4 regions of the Paenibacillus sp. FSL L8-0494 genome follow, and region 3 is predicted to be linked to each of the others. Evidence: riboswitches for the same ligand, from Rfam matches in the RefSeq annotation. Region 3 holds a riboswitch; each other region holds the start of a gene.

Region 1 (5,690 bases), 3.9 Mb from region 3:
GGAAAGTGAGTGTAATGTCCCAAAAATTCAGGATAACAGACATATTTTGAAAAAGCCGGTGTCGGCAAATACCATTGTTTCTTCATGTTTGGCAGCACCCATTTCTGTAGCGCAACAGAGCGCAAGTTGGATTAAGGCAATAAACGCAAGATTGTTATATGATAGCAATATTTTGTTATATAAGACCTCTTATCATTGATACTACAATAGAATTATAAAATATTGAAAGCATATTTTTAATACTTTGGAGGTAATGATGAAGAAACCTGTCGCAACTGAAAAATTCGAGCTTGGCGTTTGTTATTATCCGGAGCACTGGCCAGAAAACATGTGGGAGGACGATTATCGCCGGATGCGTGAACTCGGCTTTACGATCATTCGGATGGGGGAGTTTGCTTGGTCTATTTTTGAACCCACAGAAGGGGAGTTTCAGTTCGGGCTCTTTGATCGGGCGATTGATCTAGCACATAAATATGGTCTTCAGGTTGTACTTGGTACTCCGACGGCAACGCCTCCAGCTTGGTTGACTGATAAATATCCAGAAGTATTAAATGTAACCTACGAAGGTGTTACACTTCAGCATGGCATGCGCCGCCATTATAATTACAGCAGTCCTAAATACCGGGAACTGTGTGCACGTATTGCAGAACAAATGGCTGAACATTACGGCAATCATCCGGGTGTAGTTGGCTGGCAAATTGATAATGAGCTCAACTGTGAGATCAGTGAATTTTATTCGGAGAGTGACCATAAGGCCTTCCGGGAATGGCTACAGCAGAAATATGTTACGCTTGAGCATTTGAACGAGGCATGGGGAGCTGTTTTTTGGAATCAAAGCTATAGTGACTGGTCTCAGGTCTATCTTCCACGTCCGACTCCAGTACCGAAGCAACCCAATCCTCATCAGGCATTGGATGAAAAACGGTTTATTTCGGACAATACAATTTCTTTTGCCAAAAACCAAGCGGATATCATTCGTAAACTTGCCCCTAAGCAATGGGTAACCACGAACGGTCTGTTCGGTCATCTCGATAGCCATGAAATGACGGATGAACTGCTGGATTTCTTCAGCTATGATTCCTATCCTCAGTTCTCTACTATTTTTTATGACCCGAATGAGCGGAATCCGCTGAATGATAGAGGCTGGGGACTGTCATTATCTGTTGTTCGTTCGATATCCCCGAATTTCTGCATTATGGAGCAGCAGTCAGGCCCGGGTGGCTGGGTGAACCGGATGGATATGCCTTCTCCAAAGCCCGGGCAGATGCGGTTATGGACTTATCAGTCGATCGCTCATGGGGCAGATATGGTGTTATATTTCCGCTGGCGGACAGCTACGATGGGCAATGAAATTTATTGGCATGGAATCAATGACTATCATAATCAGCCTAACCGGAGAGTGCGGGAAGCGGGGCAGATCGGTCAGGAGCTGGCAGCAGCAGGTCAAGCGTTTATCGGTACTCATAATCAGGCTAACGTTGCTATTGTTCGTGATTATGACAATGAGTGGGATGGAGAATACGATGTTTGGCATGGCCCGTTTATGTGGAAGAGCAATAAGGAGTGGTACAAGGCTCTTCAGCGGAAGCATATCCCGAATGACGTGCTCTATCTGCGCAAAAAAACAACGCTGGAGGAGCTTGCAAGGTACGACGTGCTTATCTATCCTCACCCAGCGATTATGACAGATGAGACAGCGTCTCTGCTGGATGAATATGTTCAACAAGGCGGCAAACTGATCTTCGGCTGTAGAACTGGCTATAAGGATGAGCGCGGTCAATGTTATATGCGTCCTTTCCCAGGTACTGCTAAGGATCTATGCGGGATCACAGTTGAAGAATTCACAATGGTTAAGGGCAGTCGTCAGCCAACAACAATTAGCTGGTCGGGCGCGACCGAAGTCGTTACAGGAGCAGATGACTTTAATGATATTCTCAAAATAGAGGAAGCTTCGGTTGAAGTGATGGCGGTTTACGCCTCTGATTATTATGCGGGAAAACCGGCGGTAACTAGAAATCGTCGCGGCAAGGGTGAGGTTTGGTATTACGGAGCCGTATTTAACGAACAGGCAGCGGCTGAGATCATAAAATTAATTGATCTACAATCGCCAGCAAATTGGCTGGAGCTCCCAGAAGAGGTAGAGCTGCAAGTCCGTACCGGAGCTTCTTCCAGTTATGCTTTTTTGCTTAATTATAGTGAGACTCCTGTCACGATCCATCTTCATGAGACCAAAACAGATTTACTGAGCGGCACAACATTGTCGGGCGAGGTGCTTCTGGAAGGATTTGGGGTATTGGTGTTATACTAACGTACACATTGATCTCACATTTGAGTAGATTTGGATAATTCTCTCTTTTCGGTTATACTTTGAAGTAGCAATTATAGTCACGGGAGCTTGGTGGGACCAGGCTGAGAGGATAGTTATAACTATCGACCGTCAAACCTGATCTGGATAATGCCAGCGGAGGAAATGGAGCTCTATTTCTATTTGTCTACTCTAAGGCCGCATCTTATACAGATGTGGCCTTTTCTATGTGTGGGGAGTAGACCGTCTCCGCTTGATCAAATCACCTTATAGGAGGAATTGAGATGACAAGCGAATTGAACAACGATCCAATCAATCTATCAGCTTTTCCAGCAAGTCAAAAAGTCTATGTAAAGGGTTCACGGTCTGATATTCAGGTCCCTATGCGGGAGATCTCACTTAGTCCAACTGCGGGCATAGACGGCGAAGAGGAGAATGCCCCAATTCATGTCTATGACACAAGTGGGGCTTACACGGATGCTAATATTCATACTGATATTCGTCAGGGGTTAGAGCCCAATCGTCTAAGCTGGATTGAGGAACGAGGGGATGTGGAAGCGTACGAAGGAAGAACCGTGAAGCCTGAAGATAACGGGAATGCAACGGGAAAAGCTGTGGCGGAAGTGTTTCCAGCGCTCCATAGAAAACCTTTGCGAGCGAAAAAGGGGCGTAATGTCTCTCAAATGCATTATGCACGCAAAGGGATTATTACTTCGGAAATGGAATACGTTGCGATTCGTGAGAATGTGACACCGGAATTTGTAAGAGATGAAGTAGCCCGCGGCCGCGCCATCATTCCAGCGAATATCAATCATCCAGAGAGTGAACCAATGATTATTGGGCGTAATTTTTTGGTAAAGATCAATGCCAATATTGGAAACTCCGCAGTATCCTCATCCATAGAGGAAGAGGTGGAGAAAATGAGATGGGCTACCCGCTGGGGTGCAGACAATATAATGGATCTCTCCACAGGTAAAAACATCCATACGACACGCGAGTGGATCATCCGTAATTCTCCTGTTCCTATTGGAACGGTGCCTATTTATCAAGCTTTGGAAAAAGTGAATGGGAAAGCGGAAGATTTAACGTGGGAAGTATACCGTGATACGCTCATTGAGCAAGCGGAGCAAGGGGTGGACTATTTTACCATTCATGCGGGAGTTCTGCTTCGTTATATCCCGTTGACGGCACAACGTATGACAGGTATTGTTTCAAGAGGTGGCTCCATTATGGCGGCATGGTGTCTTGCGCATCATCAAGAGAACTTTTTATATACACATTTTGAAGAGATATGTGAAATCATGAAGCTGTACGATGTTTCTTTTTCCCTAGGCGATGGATTACGTCCGGGTTCGATTGCTGATGCGAATGATGAAGCACAATTTGCCGAGTTAGAGACGTTAGGTGAATTAACAGCTATGGCTTGGAGTCATGATGTACAGGTGATGGTAGAGGGTCCAGGACATGTGCCGATGCACTTGATTAAAGAGAATATGGATAAGCAACTTGAAACTTGCAACGAAGCCCCTTTTTATACGTTAGGTCCACTGACTACAGATATTGCGCCGGGGTATGATCATATTACCTCTGCTATAGGTGCAGCGATGATTGGTTGGTTCGGTACAGCAATGTTATGTTACGTAACTCCGAAGGAGCATCTTGGCCTGCCTAATAAGGAAGATGTACGTGTAGGGGTCATTACTTATAAAATAGCGGCACATGCCGCAGATTTGGCGAAAGGGCATAAAGGAGCACAAGACCGGGATAACGCTCTTTCGAAAGCCCGTTTTGAATTTCGTTGGCGTGATCAATTTCATTTATCGTTAGATCCTGAGCGAGCGCTCGAATATCATGATGAGACATTGCCTGCGGAAGGCGCTAAAACAGCTCATTTCTGTTCCATGTGCGGGCCGAAATTTTGCAGTATGAAGATCTCTCATAATATCCGTAATTCGACGAGAATTGAATCAGGAATGCAAGAGAAGGCAGAAGAGTTTCTCCAAGGCGGGAGCCTCATTTATAGATAACTTTTTCTGCTAAAAAGAAATATCTAAAAGAAGTCGTCATTGGCGGCTTCTTCTTTTATACTTTGAATAGATAGGAGTTGATGAAATGGAAGCGATTCGTTCAGAGGAAGCCATTTTAGAGGATTTAAGTAATAGTTTCTATCATTTTTTTGGATTGAAAGTCCTTCATGCTACCCCAATAAAACGTGGCTGGTTAAATCTTAAATGGAAAATCACAACGGATTCAGGGCAATTTCTACTTAAACAATACAACAAAAAAAGATATAAATTGTATAACCCAGAAGAGCTGAACTTTGCCTTTTCTCAACAGAAAAGATTGTATCTACAGGGGCTCCCATGTCCCGGATTGTTGGCTTATAACAATAATGTTTTACTGGAATCAGATCAGGGAGAAACGTTTATGGCAATGGAATATTGTGAAGGCCGTGTCATAGAGCCGGGTAAGATTAATATCCATCAAATGTTTGATTTGGGTCGTGCCACAGGTAAAATGCATCGTTTATTAAATGATGGGACCATTAGTTTGAAAAGAACCCCACAATTTATTCCACAAAGCCCTGAGGAACGTTTAGAACATTGGAATGTACTCCTACAACAATCAAAGGAAATGGGTAAAACCTCACTTATCACTGACCTAGAGATACAACTAAGAGCGACTGAAGAAATAGATCCGGAAATATTCGAAGGACTTGAAGCTGGATGGGCACATCGTGATTTATGGGTTGATAATCTTTTATTTCAAGATAGCCAATTGTCTGCAATTCTAGATTTTGATCGGTTCAAATATGATTATCCGCAGCTAGATGTAGCGCGAGCAGTGATGTCATGTGCTCTAGATGAAGATTTAGATGGAGCACTAGCCTCAGCATTTATTGACGGATATCGTGAGGAACGAACGGTGGAGCAGGGGGATTTAACAAAATCATTGCAGTTGTTGTGGTATATGGAAAGCCCGTGGTGGATTAATGCCGCGATGGACAAACATAGTGTACCTCCAAAACGTTTTGCAAAAGAAATGAATTGGCTGGCTAAGAACCTGAACAATTTACCTGCTATCTTAGGGAACTTATAGTGAAAACGATTGAATTATAGCCTAAAAGATGCATTGACCAGCCAAAGTTTGGCGCCTATAATCTTAACAAGGAAAATCCACCACATATAGAGCTATTTGTAAACGCATTCAATGAGCTTTTTCCTTATTTATCATGGAAGGAGGAGATCAAAACTATCAAGTATTTCTTTTTTTCTCATTTTTGCAAACGTTTGCACCACACGATAAGCATAAAAATCGTAGCTGCACTAAAAATTATGAGGAGGTTATTTACTTGGTATCCAAACAATCCAGGCGTTATATTTCG
Region 2 (5,690 bases), 730 kb from region 3:
CTCCAACGAGGCACCGCCACTTACCGCGAGAAATGCCCCCACAACAGCGCTGAGCAAGCAGCCAGTTCCTGTAACCTTCGTGAGAATAGGGTGACCGTTGCTGGCAATATAGGTGTTTTTTCCATTCGTGATCACATCGTCTTTTCCAGTTATGATGACCACACAGCTTAACTTCCTCGCAGCAGCTTCAGCCAAAAGGACTACATCGCCTTCACCTTCGCCAGCATCCACCCCTTTAATGGACCAACTCTCTCCAATGACATTAGCGACTTCAGCCACATTCCCCCGCAGTGCGGTGATTTGCATCTCATTCACTAGCTTTTGAGTGACAGCGGTCCGATAAGAAGTTGCGCCTGCACCAACCGGGTCAAGCACTAGGGGAACCCCGTGTTTATTAGCGGATTTACCAGCGAGCAACATAGATTGAATAGCGTAGTCATTGAGTGTGCCGATATTTAGAACTACAGCAGACGACATAGCGGCTATGTCGATCACTTCTTCGTGGGCATCTGCCATAAAGGGAGAGGCGCCAAGCGCCAACAGACCGTTGGCTGAGAAATTGGCTACCACAATATTAGTGATGTTGTGGATCAACGGGTTGGATTCCCGTACTTTGGCTAAATAACTCATCATAATTCCTCCTCAAGCTTGTATGAACAACTAACTAAACATTACAGATTGATAAAAGCTTCCTGTGCTTTAATATCCTCTGGTAGAAGATTGTTGGTGGATAACCACAGCTGAACCTTTTCCCAAGATGTCGGGTCTTGATATCCAAAAGATTGATCGCCAGCATTCATCAGCGGCAGCAGAATCTCAAGACTTTTTTTCTCAATCTCCTTGTCGAGCGGTGAAGTTGCATCTTCATGTGCAACCAGTAAATCCAGGGCTTGTTCAGGATTCTGCTCCACAAATTCCTGTCCTTTTGTAATGGCATTTAGAAATTTTTTAAAGTAGGCTTCAGAATTTTGCAATCCTTGTTCGCTGGCCACCAGCACAAGCTCATAATAGTCAGGTACTCCGTAATCCGTTGGATTAAGCGAAGTGACCGGATGTCCCTCTTTTTCAAGGATTAGTTGTTCATGGTTGATGAACCCGCCCATTATTGCGTCTACTTGTCCAGTAGAGATCGCAGGGATGAGGTCAAAACCTACGTCAATCAGCTTGGCGGATGAAGGATCGCCTCCATCACTCTGGATCATTGTCCGAATCATCGCTTCATAGAGCGGAATGGAGGAATAGCCGATTTGTTTTCCCGCGAGCTCTTTTGGACTATGAATACTGCCAGCCTGAGGAACCATCAGATGATTCAGTGGATGCCGCACGATTGCTGCAATCGAACGTACAGGGATTTTCTCGCCGCGTGCCATAAGTACCTGAGGCTGATAACTGAGCGCTAGATCAATTTGATTCGCTGCAACAAGCTTTAGGGAATCATTGCTGTCCGCAGGCATTTTGATCTCGACATCCAAACCTTCCTCTTGGAAAAAACCTTGTTGTTGCGCAGCGTATAGAAAGGAATGAACGGCATTGGGATACCAATCAAGCATAATCGTCAGCTTGTGTGACTGCTTATTTTCGGTATTGGAGGGATCGGTTTGGGAGTTGTTATTTATCTTGTCTGCCTTCCCGCAGCTGCTTAAGAGCAAAAGTGTGCATACTAGAAATACAGAAATAAGTCCTCGTTGTGGGGATTTTAAATGATTCATTGGTTTGATCCTCTTTTCTTTAAAAATAATTGTTCGAGTAAAGCTATCGCCAGAAAAAGCACCACACCAAGCGCGGACAGCAGAAATACAGCCGCGAACATTTCATCGCTCTGCATATTTCCGGCCATTCTGCGGCTGAAGTAACCGAGTCCTTTACTGCCGCCGAGCCATTCCCCGATAGTAGCTCCGATGACGCAGTATACAATGGACAGCTTTAAGCCAGAGAAAAAAGCAGGCAACGCCAGTGGAATTTGGGTTTTGACAAGCAGCTGCCAGCGGTTTGCACCAAATGTTAATAATAAGTCCTTGTAAGTCTGGCCACTTGTACGAAGTCCATCATATGTACTCACTACGACTGGAAAAAAAGCCGTCAAAAACACCACAGCCACTTTGCTCCACAGCGAATATCCGAACCACATAATAAAAATGGGGGATAGCGCAATTAATGGGATCGTCTGGCTAATGATAAGAAAGGGATAGATGGCCTTTTCTATGGGGCGATACAGGAACATTCCAGTGCCCAGCAATACACCACAAATAACAGAAAGGACAAAACCCACCAGTATCTCCTGTAACGTTGCCAATAAATGCTGTCCGAATAATAATTGCCTGTGCTCGATCAATGCGAAGCCAATAGATGAAGGTGCAGGGAGAATAAAGGCTGGAATCATGTGAAGGCGAACAGCTGACTCCCAGATTACAAGAATGAGCAGTACCAGAAGAACGAAGGGACCATAATTGTCTAGATGTTTTTTAAAAGGTATAGGTCGCATGTAATCTCCGCTCCAGCTCTGCCCGCAGTGCTATAAACCGGGGTTCATAGTTCATCTTATAATGTCTTGGCCTTGGTAGATCCACAACGATCTCCTGTAATTCGCTGTGCGCACCGCCAGATAATAAATAAATCCGGTCACTGAGCAATAGTGCTTCTTCCAGATCATGAGTGATGAGCATAATCGTCTGATTCAATTCACCCCATAACTCCAACAGCCAACGGTGTATCTCGCGTTTGGTCATGGCATCGAGAGCGCCAAAGGGCTCATCCAGCAGCATCAGACCAGTTCCGCCTCCAGCCACTAAGGTGCGCAGAAATGCGACTCGCTGTTTCATTCCACCCGAAAGTTCATGGGGATAAGCCTTCTCTACATCTGCTAAGCCGAAGCGGGTCAACATTTCCCGAATCTGAGTGATCGTTTCTTGTTTATTGAATCTGGGCTTGATCTCCCAAGGCAAAAGGCAGTTGTCGAGCACTGTCCTCCAAGGCAGCAATAAATCCTGCTGAGGCATATAAGCGATCTGACCTAAACGACTAGCGGTTGACGGGTGCGTAGAGAGTTTTATTTTTCCGTGAGTAGGTTCGAGTAAACCGGCAATCGTTTTGAAAAATGTACTTTTCCCGCATCCGCTAGCACCTACTACGGAGACGAATTCCCCTTGCCTGATATCCATAGATAGATCTGCGAATACAGGGGGGTGCTCAGATTCCGGAAAAGAGTAGGTTAGGCCTTGAATAGATAAAATGGTCGTGATGATCTAACCTCCTAAAATTTTTGTGGAGCGCCTAAACAAATAAAGACCCATCCATTTCCAGAGGAAATGAATGGGTCAAAAAGTTCATTCTGCATAATAACACTTAACATGCTTGATGAAAATTCTGCTCCACTTCCCTCCGCTGGTATGATCCAGATCAGGTTCCAAGGGTCCGGAGCTTGAAGCTCCGTCTCAGTCGGCCGACTCCCCTAGTGAAATAACAGGTCCATATTAATTTGTTTATAAATATACCATATCTTTCTGAGAAGTAAAGAGAGAAAGAAGTGAAGGATTAATCCAAGATTGGGTAAGATATAGGTAGGAATCTAGTTAATATTATAATTCCGATGTATATAATCGGAAAAAAGTATTGACGATCATGTGATGGCAGTGTACTATTCAATTTACCGGAAAAAAACCGGATAGAGAGAGGGGATTTAATAATGAAAAAATGGAGTTTAACTATTATATTGGCGTTAACCGTGGTCCTTGTAGCGGCTTGCGGCAATAATTCGAATACCAATACGGCTGCTGAACCTACAGCTGGAACGAATGGTGGAGCAGCATCTTCAGCGCAAAACAGTTTGGAGGCTGTGAAAGCCAGCGGCAAATTGCGGATAGGTACAGAAGGGACTTATGCGCCTTTTACTTATCATGACACTGCGGGGAAATTGACTGGTTTTGACGTGGAAATTGCTGAAGAAGTAGCAAAGCGTTTAGGTGTTAAAGCTGAATTTTTTGAAACTCAGTGGGATGGTATTTTCGCTGGAATGGATGCGAAACGGTTTGATGTAATCTTTAATGAAGTTTCCATTAACGAAGATCGCAAAGTGAAATATGATTTCTCTGAACCCTATATCGTATCCAAAGCAGTATTGATTGTGAGCGAAGACAATGAGGATATTAAGACCTTTGCCGATCTTAAGGGTAAAAAAGCCGGACAATCCCTGACAAGTAACTTATCCGACATCGCTCGTGAGAACGGTGCTGAAATCGTAGCTACGGACGGTTTCAATCAAGCGATGGACCTGCTGACTTCGGGACGTATTGATGCAACTGTGAATGATGGCTTGTCTTATCTGGATCTGAAAAAACAAAAACCAGATGCAAAAATTAAAGTGGTTGATGAGATTCCTGAAGGATCACAAAGTGCCGCGGTATTCCTGAAAGGTAATGATGAGCTGGTGAAAGCGGTCAGTGATGCGATTACAGAGATGAAGAGTGATGGAACGTACTTGAAAATTTCCGAGAAATACTTTGGAGCTGACGTTTCAAAATAATACAAGGCTAGCAAGGCTAATTAAGCCTGGAAGCTAAAAAGGATGTCTGAATAATGGATGACCGCAAAATACAAATTTTCTTAGACACACTGCTACCCCTGCTAAAAGCCGGGGTGGCTTTTACCATTCCGTTGGCGCTACTTTCCTTTGTGCTTGGATTGATTTTGGCGATCCTAACCGCGCTGGCACGTCTTTCACCGTGGGTAATTCCGAAGCTAATCGCCCGTTTTTATGTGTGGGTTATTCGAGGAACCCCATTGTTAGTGCAGCTATTTATTATATTTTATGGTTTGCCGGCTGTTGGTATTGTACTCGACCCCTTCATTGCCGCCACCATTGGATTTACCCTTAGCGTAGGGGCTTATTCATCGGAAATCGTACGCGCTGCTATCCTGTCGATACATAAAGGCCAATGGGAAGCTGCCTTCTCAGTCGGGATGACTCGTGGGCAGGCTCTGCGCCGCGTAATTCTGCCACAAGCTGCGCGCGTTTCTGTACCGCCGTTGTCCAATTCCTTTATTAGCTTGGTTAAAGATACTTCGCTTGCAGCGATCATCACCTATACGGAGATGTTTAGAACCGCACAGCAGGTAGCCTCTACCACTTATGAGCCTCTGCTGGTATACTCCGAAGCAGGATTGTTTTATTTAGTGTTCTGTTCTGTGCTGTCGGCGCTGCAAAATTACTTGGAGAAACGACTCGATCGTTACTCTGCGACCTAAAGGAGAGATACTTGTGATTGAAATCATTAATTTGCATAAATCCTTCGGCGCACTCCAAGTGTTAAAGGGTATTGATCTGAAAATGGAGCATGGAAAGGTACTTGTCATTATTGGGCCATCTGGCTCCGGGAAGACTACACTGCTGCGCTGTTTTAATCTGTTGGAAATCCCGGATCAAGGCAGCCTGTCGCTCAGTGATATCACCATCAATTTTACAGATCATAAGAAAATTCCTCAGAATTCCGTATTGGCCCTTCGTCAGAAAACAGGGATGGTCTTTCAATCGTATAATTTATTTCCGCATATGACTGCGCTTGGCAATGTGATGGAGGGACAGGTAACTGTCCTGAAACGATCCAAGGAAGAAGCGCGCAAGCGGGGGCTTCAGCTGCTGGCTAAGGTGGGTTTGGCAGATAAAGCTGATAACTATCCACATCAGCTGTCAGGTG
Region 3 (5,690 bases):
GTTGCTGCCGGAGAGAGCAATGCCAGCAAATCATTTTCGTTCAGCTTGTCTTTTCCAAGCGCCCGCTTAACGTCATCCTCCCGGAACTCCTTCCACAGCTGCTCATAAGGATACTGCTCCAAGCGGGCCAGTGTGTCAAAAAAGCTCATGCTAATCCTCCCTCCTTTGGTGAACCTATCAAATTCAGTTCAGAAATCCAGTCAACGGTGACGAAGCAAAAGCAACTTCTTCTACAGGACCGAGTCCTGCCAAATAAGCTTTGCGGCCAGCGGATATCGCCTCGCGGAACGCTTCCGCCATGACGAGCGGATTACGTGCCGTTGCGATAGCCGTATTAAGCAGAACAGCAGCGGCCCCCATCTCCATTGCTTCCGCCGCTTCCGAGGGCTTGCCAATTCCGGCATCTACAATAATCGGCAAATTCACTTCTTCAATAAGAATACGCACAAGCTCCTTGGTGCGCAGGCCGCGATTCGTCCCGATCGGCGCACCAAGCGGCATCACAGCAGCAGCACCGGCATCTCTCAGACGTAAAGCAGCCGAAAGGTCCGGACTCATATATGGCAGTACTACAAAACCCTCCGCCGCTAGAATCTCTGTAGCTCGTATGGTCTCCAGATTATCTGGAAGCAGGTATTTCTGATCATTGATCACTTCGATCTTCACCCAGTTCCCCAGTCCCGCAGCTCTTGCTAATCTCGCAATACGGACTGCCTCTTCCGCTGTACGCGCTCCTGAGGTATTAGGCAGAAGAGTCATGTGGCCGGGAATGTGGTTCATGATATTTTCTGCTCCACCTTCCGGGTCCACTCGGCGAAGCGCTACAGTAATCACCTGAGAACCAGAGCTTGCGATCACTTCGGGGATCAGAGCATTCCGGCTATATTTTCCGGTTCCGATAAATAATCTACTAGTTAATTCGATGCCTCCAATATGTAACGGGTCATGCATGAAATTACCTCCCTTTGGTTCTTATAAATTTCTCAAAATTCTATACCGCTCCATCTCAACCCCCACCAACAAAGTGCACCAGTTCCAAACGATCATCCTCGCTCAGAGCAGTACTTTCATAATTCTCCTTACTGACAATTTCTCCATTCAGCTCAATGATCATCAGACGACCCGACCACTCAGGAAGACTGATCAAATCAGCTATAGTTTGAATACCACCAGAACACTCTGCGGATTTCCCGTTAATCAACAGTCTCATTCTGAATCACCCCCTTCGCCTATGCTTTTACCTCCCGGCTATGAATGAACCGCCTTATGAATAGCTTTGGCGGCCTCATAAGGATCATCCGCTCCGCAAATTCCGGACATCACAGCAATTCCTGCCGCGCCTTGCCTAATGATCTGCGCCGCATTAGCGGGACCAATTCCGCCAATCGCAATTACAGGAATAGAGCTAGTCTTCACCGTTTCTGCAAGCAGCTCTAACCCACGTGCGGGCAGCCCTAGCTTGCTCGCCGAGGGAAATACATGGCCAAACAAGCAATAATCAGCTCCCTGCTCTGAAGCATTCGCCGCTTCTTCCGGAGAATGAACCGATCTCCCCAGCCAAAGCTGAGGTGCAATTCGCCGGGCTGTAAGCGGGCTCAGACTGTGCCCAGCCAACTGAACACCCGCGGCACCAGCTGCCAATGCTACATCGATCCGGTCATTGATTATCAGTTTGGTAGCGGGTATACCGGCAGCCAACAGCTCCTGTGCCGCAGAGAGCAGTTCGCGTGCTGGACATTGCTTCTCTCTTAAGTGAATATAATCGACCCATGTCTGCACCGTGACAGCCAGTTCAACAAATTGTCTCAACAGCTGCTTGCCGTCTGATATTAGATGGATCTCAGCTTGTACCACTCGCGATCTCCTCTCTCTCACTTCCCTGTAGGCCAGTAAAAAACAAAAAAACTGCCCCCGTAAGGAAGGCAGTCAGAATCTGTATATAGACGGTACTACAAATAGCCCGACAACAGAAATTCGTTCTCCACTTCCCTACGCTGGTCTTAACCAGATCAGGTTCAAAGGGTCCGGAAATCCATTCCGTCTCAGCCAATCGGCACCCCTAGTGACATAAATATACAATTTTGAAATACTAACGTGGTTTATAGTAACATATTTTTTTATTGAAATACACCCATTTATTCACATTAGCTGTACTAATCTAACCGTTTACTATCTCGCCACCATTTACATGAATAACCTGTCCAGTCACATAACTGGAATCGTCAGAGGCTAGATATACATAGGCTGGCGCCAGCTCCTCTGGTTGTCCAGGCCGTTTCATAGGCTGCGTGCCTCCAAACTCGCTAACCTGCTTCGCATCAAAGGTAGAGGGAATTAGCGGTGTCCAGATTGGACCTGGTGCTACACCGTTTACCCGTATGCCCTTCTCCGCCAGATTCGTGGACAAAGATCGTGTGAAACTCAGGATAGCTCCTTTAGTTGATGAATAGTCCAGCAGCTGCGGGCTTCCGCGATAAGCGGTAATTGAAGTTGTATTTATAATTGTAGATCCTGCTTTTAAATGAGGCATAGCTGCTTTTGTTAAATAGAACATCGCAAATATATTCGTACGGAAAGTACGCTCTAGCTGCTCGGAAGTAATATCCTCGATCTTAGCTTGCGGATGTTGCTCCGCCGCGTTATTGATGAGAATATCAAGCTTTCCTAAGCCCTCTACCGTCTGTTTAATAAGATCCTTACAGAATTTCTCGTCACCGATATCACCTGGAATTAGGATACATTTGCGGCCTTCCTGCTCGACCTGACGTTTAGTTTCCTCTGCATCTGAGTGTTCATTAAGATATGAAATGACCACATCAGCACCTTCTTTAGCAAAAAGCACAGCAACTGCACGCCCAATTCCGCTGTCTCCACCGGTAATCAACGCCGCCTTGTCTTGCAGTTTACCTGCTGCTTTATAATTTGCCGGCTCGTATTTGGGCAGCGGCGTCATTTCACTCTCAATCCCTGGCTGATGATGCTGCTCCTGTGGGGGTAAGGTTTTTGTAGCTTGTTTATTATTGCCTGACATCTTCCCTATCTCCTCTCGTTAAGCAAATTGATAGTTAACTGATCATCTTAGGATGGCACAACAATGCATGTTTATACGCTGGGTTTGTCATTTTCTTAAATCGCTTTACGAATCTTACTTACCACAATGCAAGTAGAAATAAACAACCGTGGATGTAAACTGCTGTAAGTGGAGAGGACTTCACTGCATACAAAAAGGCACAGCACCGCTGCTGTGCCTTGAATTGTTCACCCTAACTATTTCAAAGAAGAAACATGATTTTCTGCATTCACTTCATGTTCCAGTACCCACATAAAATAAAGAGCTTTAGCTGCTTTCTCCCGGGTCACTATGGCTTTAGGTTCTAGTTCTGTCCCATTGACCATTTGGCCTCTAGCAATCCCCACTTCAGATCTAATAAGCCCTAATTCATAAGCACTTTTCACTTTTGAAATTAAAAAAGGAGAAATGTCCGCCGTATCAACCAGCTGCTGCCAGGATACAAGTGGATAGTACATCGCTCCTCTAGCTCCTGGATCCAGATTGAAATCATAACCAGGATCTCCTAGCACTACTGCTGTGCCGTTATAATCAGTCATGTACTTAGGTTTATTAGCAAACTTTACTTGGTAAACATCATAGAGAATAGCACCCATCGTTTCACGTGACAGCTTACCTTTCGGATAATAGGCAAGATCTGATCTTTCCACTTTCATTAACTTAGAAATACTGCGTGTGAATTCAGCAACTGTCATCTCCGTATCTGGCTTAAAATTCCCTTGACGGTCTTTGCCCATTACTCCCAGCTGGATTAATTTTTCAATTTGATTGCGGTAATAAGCAGCTTCCCCGGTCGTCGTATCATTAGTTATTTCCGGAAAAACCTTATCCCAGTTGCCTGTTAGTGCCGCATGCTTAACGTTCCCTTTAAGATAAGCAGTAATGGAGGCAGCAGTAGAATCGCCAGTAGCACCTTTCTCTACAAGCTCCGTAACAATCATCCGCGAAAATTGTTTGGCGAGCGCTTCTTTAAAATGAGTCCCATCGATTTTCTTTGAAGGATGCCCGTTAGCGTAACTTCCGTCATTTGTTTTGCCTGGAGTTTCTCCGGCTTCAATTGACATGAAGAGGGCTGTTATCGCTTCTACTCCGATCTCGTTATAATATTTCAGACTTTCCGAGTTAAGGTCAATAAGTGTAACTCCAGATTCATCTGCAACCCGTTTAAGAATATCTACAAACTTTCTTGATTTAAAAGAATTCTCATAGATATATCCCGGACTTGCATTCCCTTTAATTCTGGACATTGGCGTTACCAGTACTGGTATCATGCCCCGGGCTTGGATCGCAGGGAGATAAACTTCTTTAAGGTAGTTTTCATACATTGCCTCAGTCGAACCTCTGCCGTAACGTCTGAACTCATCTGCACTCTCATCATTGTGTCCGAATTGAATAAACACATAATCCCCAATGCTGCCACTCAGTAAAATGTCGTTAAGTCGACCTTCTGTATAGGCATTTTTAAACGAGCGTCCTCCCATGGAATAGTTAGTTACACGCACTTTATGTTGATTAAACATACTGCCAATAATCTGGCCCCAACCACTCATTGGCGCTTCGTCGAAGGTGTAGGACTTGACCGTGGAATCTCCAAGTATAAATAAATTCGGAAGAGCTCCAGCCGCTCTATGCTGTGGCAAAATCGGTTCCAGTAGGATCTCCTCAATCCCCACAGCTGTGTTCACTTTGTTCGGTTCGATCTCAATATCTATATGGTCACGGCCGTTTACATACGTATAAGTCCACTCTCTCCCTTTAGCTACAGCCGTATGCTTGACAGGTACAAGCTTTGCCGCGTCCCAATGTCCACTTTTCAACAAGCGGCTGGTCTGCATTCCTGATACTGATACGATCCCATCCTCTTCGTCAGAAGTCGTTTTTACATATACGTTGTAGGTTCCAGGGGGCGCATCTATTCGAAACGCCATACCGTAGTTGTTATAATTATCTTTCTCAGATTTAGGTTCAGCCAAAAAATTAGGTTCTGTGATGAAAAAACCTGTTCCATCGGATGTAATTGAATCGGTATGCACTTCTCTAGCGGGTAAAGCGTTGGTCTCTTGGACAAAACCATAACCTAATGATGAGTCATACAATTGCGCACCGCGATTAGGATCATACCTAACGGATTGATACCCTGTTTTAACTTGGTTTGTAAAATTGAACTTGTATGCGTTTGCAATTTGAATTGGAGGTTGCCCCTCTACCCCATCTTTAATAAGGGCTGCCTCTGTTATACCGTGAGTAAGAGTCAATGAAGCCATAAGTAAAGAAGATAAGATTAGTATATCCCTACACAGCTTTCTCACTTCATTACACTTCCTTCCGTTTCTCGAAGTACTTACCTAGGTTTCTCCATTATCCCTTTTCTCTAAAGTGATTCAAATGATGATTTCATTCTTTTTTTTGACCTTTTGTAACGTAAAACTTGGAATTGATCAACGGCTCACACTGCAAAACGGTCATATGTATAGGTATCCTTGATATAATTAAGAACATCCCTATTGATCCTAAGGAGGAGAACTCCTATCGCTTACAAAGTCAGCTTTCCGAACATTATAAGTACACTGCAGCTGATCGGTGTTCATTATCGTGTAGCAGAATCTGGGTGGGCATACCC
Region 4 (5,690 bases), 1.7 Mb from region 3:
TTTCATTGTAATTCTGCTGCTGGGGCTGTTTATGTCCGGTATTTTCTCCATTGCATTGGTTTTCTCCAGCAAAATGCTGCCTGGCACCGAAGAGTCAACACCCAGCATTATGATTGCTTCCGGAGGCGTTGGTGGTGCTTTGCTACCTCTGTTTACGGGCTGGTCTATGGACCATTTAGAAGTGGCACAAACAGCCGGATTACTTGCCACTTTTGCTGCCTTCTTGTTCCTGCTAAGCATTGCCGCATGGAGATTCCAAGCCAGGCAAGCGGTGGAAGGAAAGAGTTCCAGTATTTAGAATAGTATCAACGTTATCCTTTTAGGGTAATGTGATCTATAAGCATATTCTGAGCACAAGGATGGACAATGAATGAATGAGTCTTTAAATGAGTCTTCAACTGAGCCTTTGTTACATACTGCGCTTATGCAGTTTATATTTCCCTTCTCTATAAAAAAGGGCGATTCTAAGCAGCTTATCCAGCAATTACAGGACGACGGATTCACACGTTTTTTTCTGGATAACAAAGAACTGGAAGCTGCCTATTATGGAGAAGGTTACTGTGTTTCCCATGAACGAATGGAGCGCACCTATTTACCGTTTGCCGCACACGTCCTTTTTCCGCGCAGGAAGGATGCCGACTCGTTTCGCCGTTTTTCCAGAGTAAATAATCTCGACTGCATTCTGGAGATTCCGCAGCAATCTATATTTTTCAAAATTCTCTCGACGGATATATTCATATGTCCCTTTCAGCTTGGATTCGTGACGATACGTGTCCAGCTGGAGGGGGATTCGATTCCCTTTAGTATTGCCCTAGAATTCGCGGATCGTTTCCGTGCGCTAGAGAAAACCTTCATACAGGATGACTACACTTATATTCATTGCGGGGAACAGACCTATGAGATGGTAGAGGATTTTGTCTTCCGAAATTTGGTGGATGGACTGGAGCCATATCTGGATCAATCGGATATCAATGGGGCTTATTTTGAGACCCTTCCTTTTTTCGTAGATGAAAGAATGCAGGTGCAAGCTTTTTACGGCTTTCAGAATGAAGAAGGTTCTGATGAGATTAGTGTAAATCTACGCTATCGCGCCTCACAGCTTGATGGAATTGATCTGAACGGAAAGCCCTATGCCAGTGCAAGCGATCCAGCGTATATTGCAAACTATTGTCATGAGCATTCCTATAATCGCTGGGGCCCAGACACGTATTATATGATGAATGAGCAGACCTTTTGCTGCATGACCCGGGCTGAACAGGAGATTGCTGTAAGTCTAGCCAACCAGATGTATGGGCAATATTATTACGGATTTTTACTCAATATTTTCCACAAAATCGTTCTGCTGAAGCTCGCCAATATGCACTCCCGACTTCGGATTAATCATGATTATGAGGAAATAGACAATCTAATCTATTCCATCAATAAGTTCTCGGCAAAGTTCTACTTCTTGGAGTTGATTTCCCAGTCGCAGGGCCGGGAGATATTTCTTCAGCTGCGTAAAGTATACGGAAACGACGCTTTATTCGAGGAAGTGAAAGAAACCTTAAATGACCTGTTTCAGTATCAGGATAAGTTTCAGTCCAAGCGACGGGATAATCTGCTGATGATTCTCACTGTATTTACGGTAGTAAGCGGGATTTACGGCATGAATCAGGTCATTGACGATCTGGATGGAAAGATTCAATGGAGTAAAATGATTGGATATTCCCCCTTTGAATTTCTTGCCCTCTTCGTGATCATGAGCGGGATTCTGATCAGCGTTGTCCTCACGCTAGGGGCGCTGGTTAGTGAGCTTAAACGGCGTCACCGCAAGAAATATAAAGATCTAGACTAGCAAAAAAGAAACTACTGGATTGGAAAAATTCAGGAGTGCACTACTAGACATTCCGAGTACAGCCGTCTATAATACACCGTATGCGAGAAATATAAGACATTAAGTATAGGTACAAAACTTATGCTTACTTATATTGCACATAGAAATACCCGTTAACTTCATAGAACCAGGGGTGCTGGAATTGGCCGGCTGAGATTGTATCCCACAAGATACTGACCCTTATACCTGATCTGGATAATGCCAGCGTAGGAATCGCCAATTGGTTCTGGTCCCTGTGACCTTGACTAACCTTGCGCCAAGCCAGCGTCCCGATCACTCGGGGCGCTTTTTTTGTAAGATCACTAAAAGATGTAGAAAAACGTACATACTACACTTTACGGTTCATGTTGTGAAGACGGGATTCTTGTAACCTTAAAGGAGAGAAGAAGACATGCACCTCAAAAAAGCACTTACGTTGTGCCTCACCTGTGTACTCATTCTTGCCATTGCCGGATGCGGCAGCAACAATGGGAATACAGCCGGAAACAAAGCAAATGCTACTGATCCAACTGCAGCGGCTGGGACGGATGCTCCAAAAGAGCTCACCAAAGTTAAAGTCGCACTCGACTGGACACCGAACACGAATCATACCGGTCTATACGTAGCTAAGGATCTTGGTTACTACGCTGAAGAAGGTCTGGACGTCGAAATCGTTCAACCAGGCGCAGCGGGTTCTGATACTATGGTTACTTCTGGCGAAGCCGCATTTGGCATCAGCGCGCAAGAAGGATTAACTCTAGCCCGTCTACAAGGCGTCCCCCTTGTCTCGATAGCAGCTATTATTCAGCATAATACATCGGGATTCGCCGCTCCAGTAGATCGCAATATTAAATCACCAAAGGATTTCGAAGGTAAAACCTACGGAGGCTGGGGCTCACCGGCCGAAGAAGCAGCCATGAAGGCTATCATGGATCCTGAAGGTGGCGATGTGAAAAAGGTGAAGTTGATCAGTATCGGTGAAGCTGATTATTTTACCGCCGTCAAACGTGACATTGATTTCGCCTGGATTTTCTACGCTTGGACTGGCGTTGAGGCTGAGTTGCGTGGCGAGCCATTGGATATGCTGTACTTAAAGGATTATGCGCCACAGCTCGATTATTACACGCCTGTGCTGACGACGAGTGAGAAGCAAATTGCAGATCATCCTGAGCTGGTGAAGGCCTTCATGAAAGCCACATCAAAAGGTTATCAATATGCCATTGATCATCCGGAAGAGGCTGCCGGTATGTTATCGAAGGCCGTTCCTGACCTGGACGCCGACCTTGTCCTAGCTAGCCAAAAATGGCTTAGCCCAAAATACAAGGACGATGCTGCCCGCTGGGGCGAGCAAAAAACCGAGGTCTGGCAAAATTACGGCGACTGGATGTATGATCTGAAGTTGCTGGATAAACCGCTGGATGCTGCTAGTGCATTCAGTAATGATTTTTTACCGGCGGAATAGAGAGCGGACTTCAGAACCAAGAAGGTTGGACGTCACTTGAGGAAGGAGGAACGGAGCGTAGTGATGTGCTACGTGAGTACCGGACTTCCCAAGTTCGTTCAAGATTCGATGTCGAGTTTGCTTCCTGAGTTACTTCGTTATCAAAGTTGGCTTTTTGAACTTACCTTATAATTTAAGAGTTCAAAAAGTCGGCTTTCAGAACCAAGAAGGTTGGACGTTACTTGAGGAAGGAGGAACGGAGCGTAGTGATGTGCTACGTGAGTACCGGACTTCCCAAGTTCGTTCAAGATTCGATGTCGAGTTTGCTTCCTGAGTTACTTCGTTATCAAAGTTGGCTTTTTGAACTTAACTTATAATTTAAGAGTTCAAAAAGACGGCTTTCAGAACCAAGAAGGTTGGACGTTACTTGAGGAAGGAGGAACGGAGCGTAGTGATGTGCTACGTGAGTACCGGACTTCCCAAGTTCGTTCAAGATTCGACGTCGAGTTTGCTTCCTGAGTTACTTTGTTATCAAAGTTGGCTTTTTGAACTTAACTTATAATTTAAGAGTTCAAAAAGACGGCTTTCAGAACCAAGAAGGTTGGACGTTACTTGAGGAAGGAGGAACGGAGCGTAGTGATGTGCTACGTGAGTACCGGACTTCCCAAGTTCGTTCAAGATTCGACGTCGAGTTTGCTTCCTGAATTACTTCGTTATCAAAGTTGGCTTTTTGAACTTACCATATAAAATGAGAGGATTGATTATTGTGGCTAACACCCTACTAAGCATTCAAGTAATTCCAAAAACTCCGAACAATGAGGATTCCATCCCATACGTAGATAAAGCGATTGAGGTCATTCAAAAATCCGGTGTTAAACATCAGGTGAATCCGCTGGAAACCACAATGGAAGGTGAGCTTAGCGAGCTGCTGGAGGTTGTGCGTCAGATGCAAGAGGCGTTGATCGAAGCAGGCAGTCCAAGCGTAATTTCGCAGATCAAAATCGCTCATAATCCTAACGGAATCAGCATGGATAAATTGACGGAGAAATATCGGCCGTGAGATCGACCTGGAAGCTAATATGGCCGCCCCTTGTGGCGGTCGTCTTCTTTTTAACCGTATGGCAGCTATCTGTATCTGTATTTCATATTGAATCCTGGATTCTGCCGAGTCCTGCTGATATTGCCCGTGAATCCACCAGTAACGCTTCTGGTCTTTGGGCTCATACGATGGCTACGCTGCGGCTCACTTTAATTGGTTTTCCCATCGGTACGGGGGTAGGTCTGATCGTCGCTTTGCTTTTGCATCTCTTGCCTTGGGCTAGACGGGCTTTTTATCCACTCATTATTCTGAGTCAAAATGTTCCCTCCATCGCGCTCGGCCCCCTACTCATTATCTGGTTCGGCTTTGGTCTTTTGCCCAAAATCGTGCTGATTACACTAGTATGTTTCTTCCCGGTAGCTGTCGCTGCGATGGGCGGCCTGGCCCAAAGTGATCAGGTCATGATGAATTATATGAAAATGGCTGGCGCAAGCAAGTGGCAAATCTTCACCAAGCTGGAGCTACCCTCTTCTATCCCGGCACTATTTTCCGGTGTAAAAATATCTGCTACTTATGCGGTTATGGGCGCCGTGGTCGCTGAATGGATTGGCGCGGATAAAGGTATCGGCTATTATATGCTTCTGCAGAAATCCGCTTATCGTACGGATCGGATGTTTGTCGCTATTGTTATTATTGTACTTTTAAGTCTTGTACTCTTTGCTATTATTGCATTGTTGGAAAAATGGCTGGTTCGCTGGAAGCCGCGCCGTAACTCATAGAAAGGAAGATGCCTGTATGTCTCAAGCGACGCAAATGCAACACAGAACAACAGAAGTTATAAGCTCCCCTGAAGCTCATACCGTGGCACCCGCCCTTGAAGTGAGCGGCATCTCCAAATCTTTTTTCCATCGTCGCCGTAAGACAAAAGTTCTGAATAATGTCTCTCTCAAGGTAGAGCAACAAGAATTCGTTTCGATCGTTGGTCCTTCCGGCTGCGGAAAAAGCACCTTATTCCATATGATTGGCGGCCTTGTGAAACCCGATGCAGGCACGATCCGCATGAACGGTAAGGTCGTTACAGGTCAACGCGGTGAAATTAGTTATATGCCGCAGCAGCCTGCTCTTTTTCCTTGGCGTACGATTGAGGATAATGTGCTGCTTGCTGGGGAGATCAAGGGCGCACTGCGGGATGGAGCCCGCGAGGAAGCACGCCAGTGGCTTGCCAAGGTTGGGTTAAGCGGGTTCGAACATGCTTATCCGCATATGCTGTCTGGCGGGATGCAGCAGCGTGCAGCTTTTCTCAGAGCATTGCTCGCTCCGCAGGAGCTAATGTTGCTGGATGAACCTTTCAGCGCACT

The links. A riboswitch is a leader RNA that binds a small molecule or an ion and turns the genes downstream of it on or off. The one in region 3 is predicted to bind thiamine pyrophosphate.
Region 1: another riboswitch for thiamine pyrophosphate. It lies ahead of thiC (phosphomethylpyrimidine synthase ThiC); the one in region 3 lies ahead of NYE35_RS09850 (thiamine phosphate synthase).
Region 2: another riboswitch for thiamine pyrophosphate. It lies ahead of NYE35_RS13175 (ABC transporter ATP-binding protein); the one in region 3 lies ahead of NYE35_RS09850 (thiamine phosphate synthase).
Region 4: another riboswitch for thiamine pyrophosphate. It lies ahead of NYE35_RS02455 (ABC transporter substrate-binding protein); the one in region 3 lies ahead of NYE35_RS09850 (thiamine phosphate synthase).

The regions. Positions count from the first base shown of each region.
Region 1 covers NZ_JBBOPQ010000001.1:6,149,456-6,155,145, reverse strand. Annotated here, with positions in the region: gene NYE35_RS27715 (helix-turn-helix transcriptional regulator) at 1-86, opposite strand, end outside; gene NYE35_RS27710 (beta-galactosidase) at 257-2,308, shown strand; TPP riboswitch at 2,378-2,487, shown strand; gene thiC (phosphomethylpyrimidine synthase ThiC) at 2,590-4,332, shown strand; gene NYE35_RS27700 (phosphotransferase) at 4,418-5,404, shown strand; gene NYE35_RS27695 (alpha-amylase family glycosyl hydrolase) at 5,658-5,690, shown strand, end outside.
Region 2 covers NZ_JBBOPQ010000001.1:2,938,598-2,944,287, forward strand. Annotated here, with positions in the region: gene thiM (hydroxyethylthiazole kinase) at 1-630, opposite strand, end outside; gene NYE35_RS13165 (ABC transporter substrate-binding protein) at 672-1,709, opposite strand; gene NYE35_RS13170 (ABC transporter permease) at 1,706-2,482, opposite strand; gene NYE35_RS13175 (ABC transporter ATP-binding protein) at 2,463-3,158, opposite strand; TPP riboswitch at 3,357-3,460, opposite strand; gene NYE35_RS13180 (amino acid ABC transporter substrate-binding protein) at 3,683-4,519, shown strand; gene NYE35_RS13185 (amino acid ABC transporter permease) at 4,573-5,241, shown strand; gene NYE35_RS13190 (amino acid ABC transporter ATP-binding protein) at 5,255-5,690, shown strand, end outside.
Region 3 covers NZ_JBBOPQ010000001.1:2,212,006-2,217,695, reverse strand. Annotated here, with positions in the region: gene thiH (2-iminoacetate synthase ThiH) at 1-149, opposite strand, end outside; gene NYE35_RS09860 (thiazole synthase) at 184-951, opposite strand; gene thiS (sulfur carrier protein ThiS) at 1,007-1,210, opposite strand; gene NYE35_RS09850 (thiamine phosphate synthase) at 1,249-1,854, opposite strand; TPP riboswitch at 1,970-2,071, opposite strand; gene NYE35_RS09845 (SDR family oxidoreductase) at 2,159-3,031, opposite strand; gene NYE35_RS09840 (GDSL-type esterase/lipase family protein) at 3,268-5,379, opposite strand; gene NYE35_RS09835 (AraC family transcriptional regulator) at 5,575-5,690, shown strand, end outside.
Region 4 covers NZ_JBBOPQ010000001.1:521,251-526,940, reverse strand. Annotated here, with positions in the region: gene NYE35_RS02465 (MFS transporter) at 1-298, shown strand, start outside; gene NYE35_RS02460 (hypothetical protein) at 371-1,834, shown strand; TPP riboswitch at 1,993-2,103, shown strand; gene NYE35_RS02455 (ABC transporter substrate-binding protein) at 2,265-3,314, shown strand; gene NYE35_RS02450 (thiamine-binding protein) at 4,060-4,353, shown strand; gene NYE35_RS02445 (ABC transporter permease) at 4,350-5,111, shown strand; gene NYE35_RS02440 (ABC transporter ATP-binding protein) at 5,146-5,690, shown strand, end outside.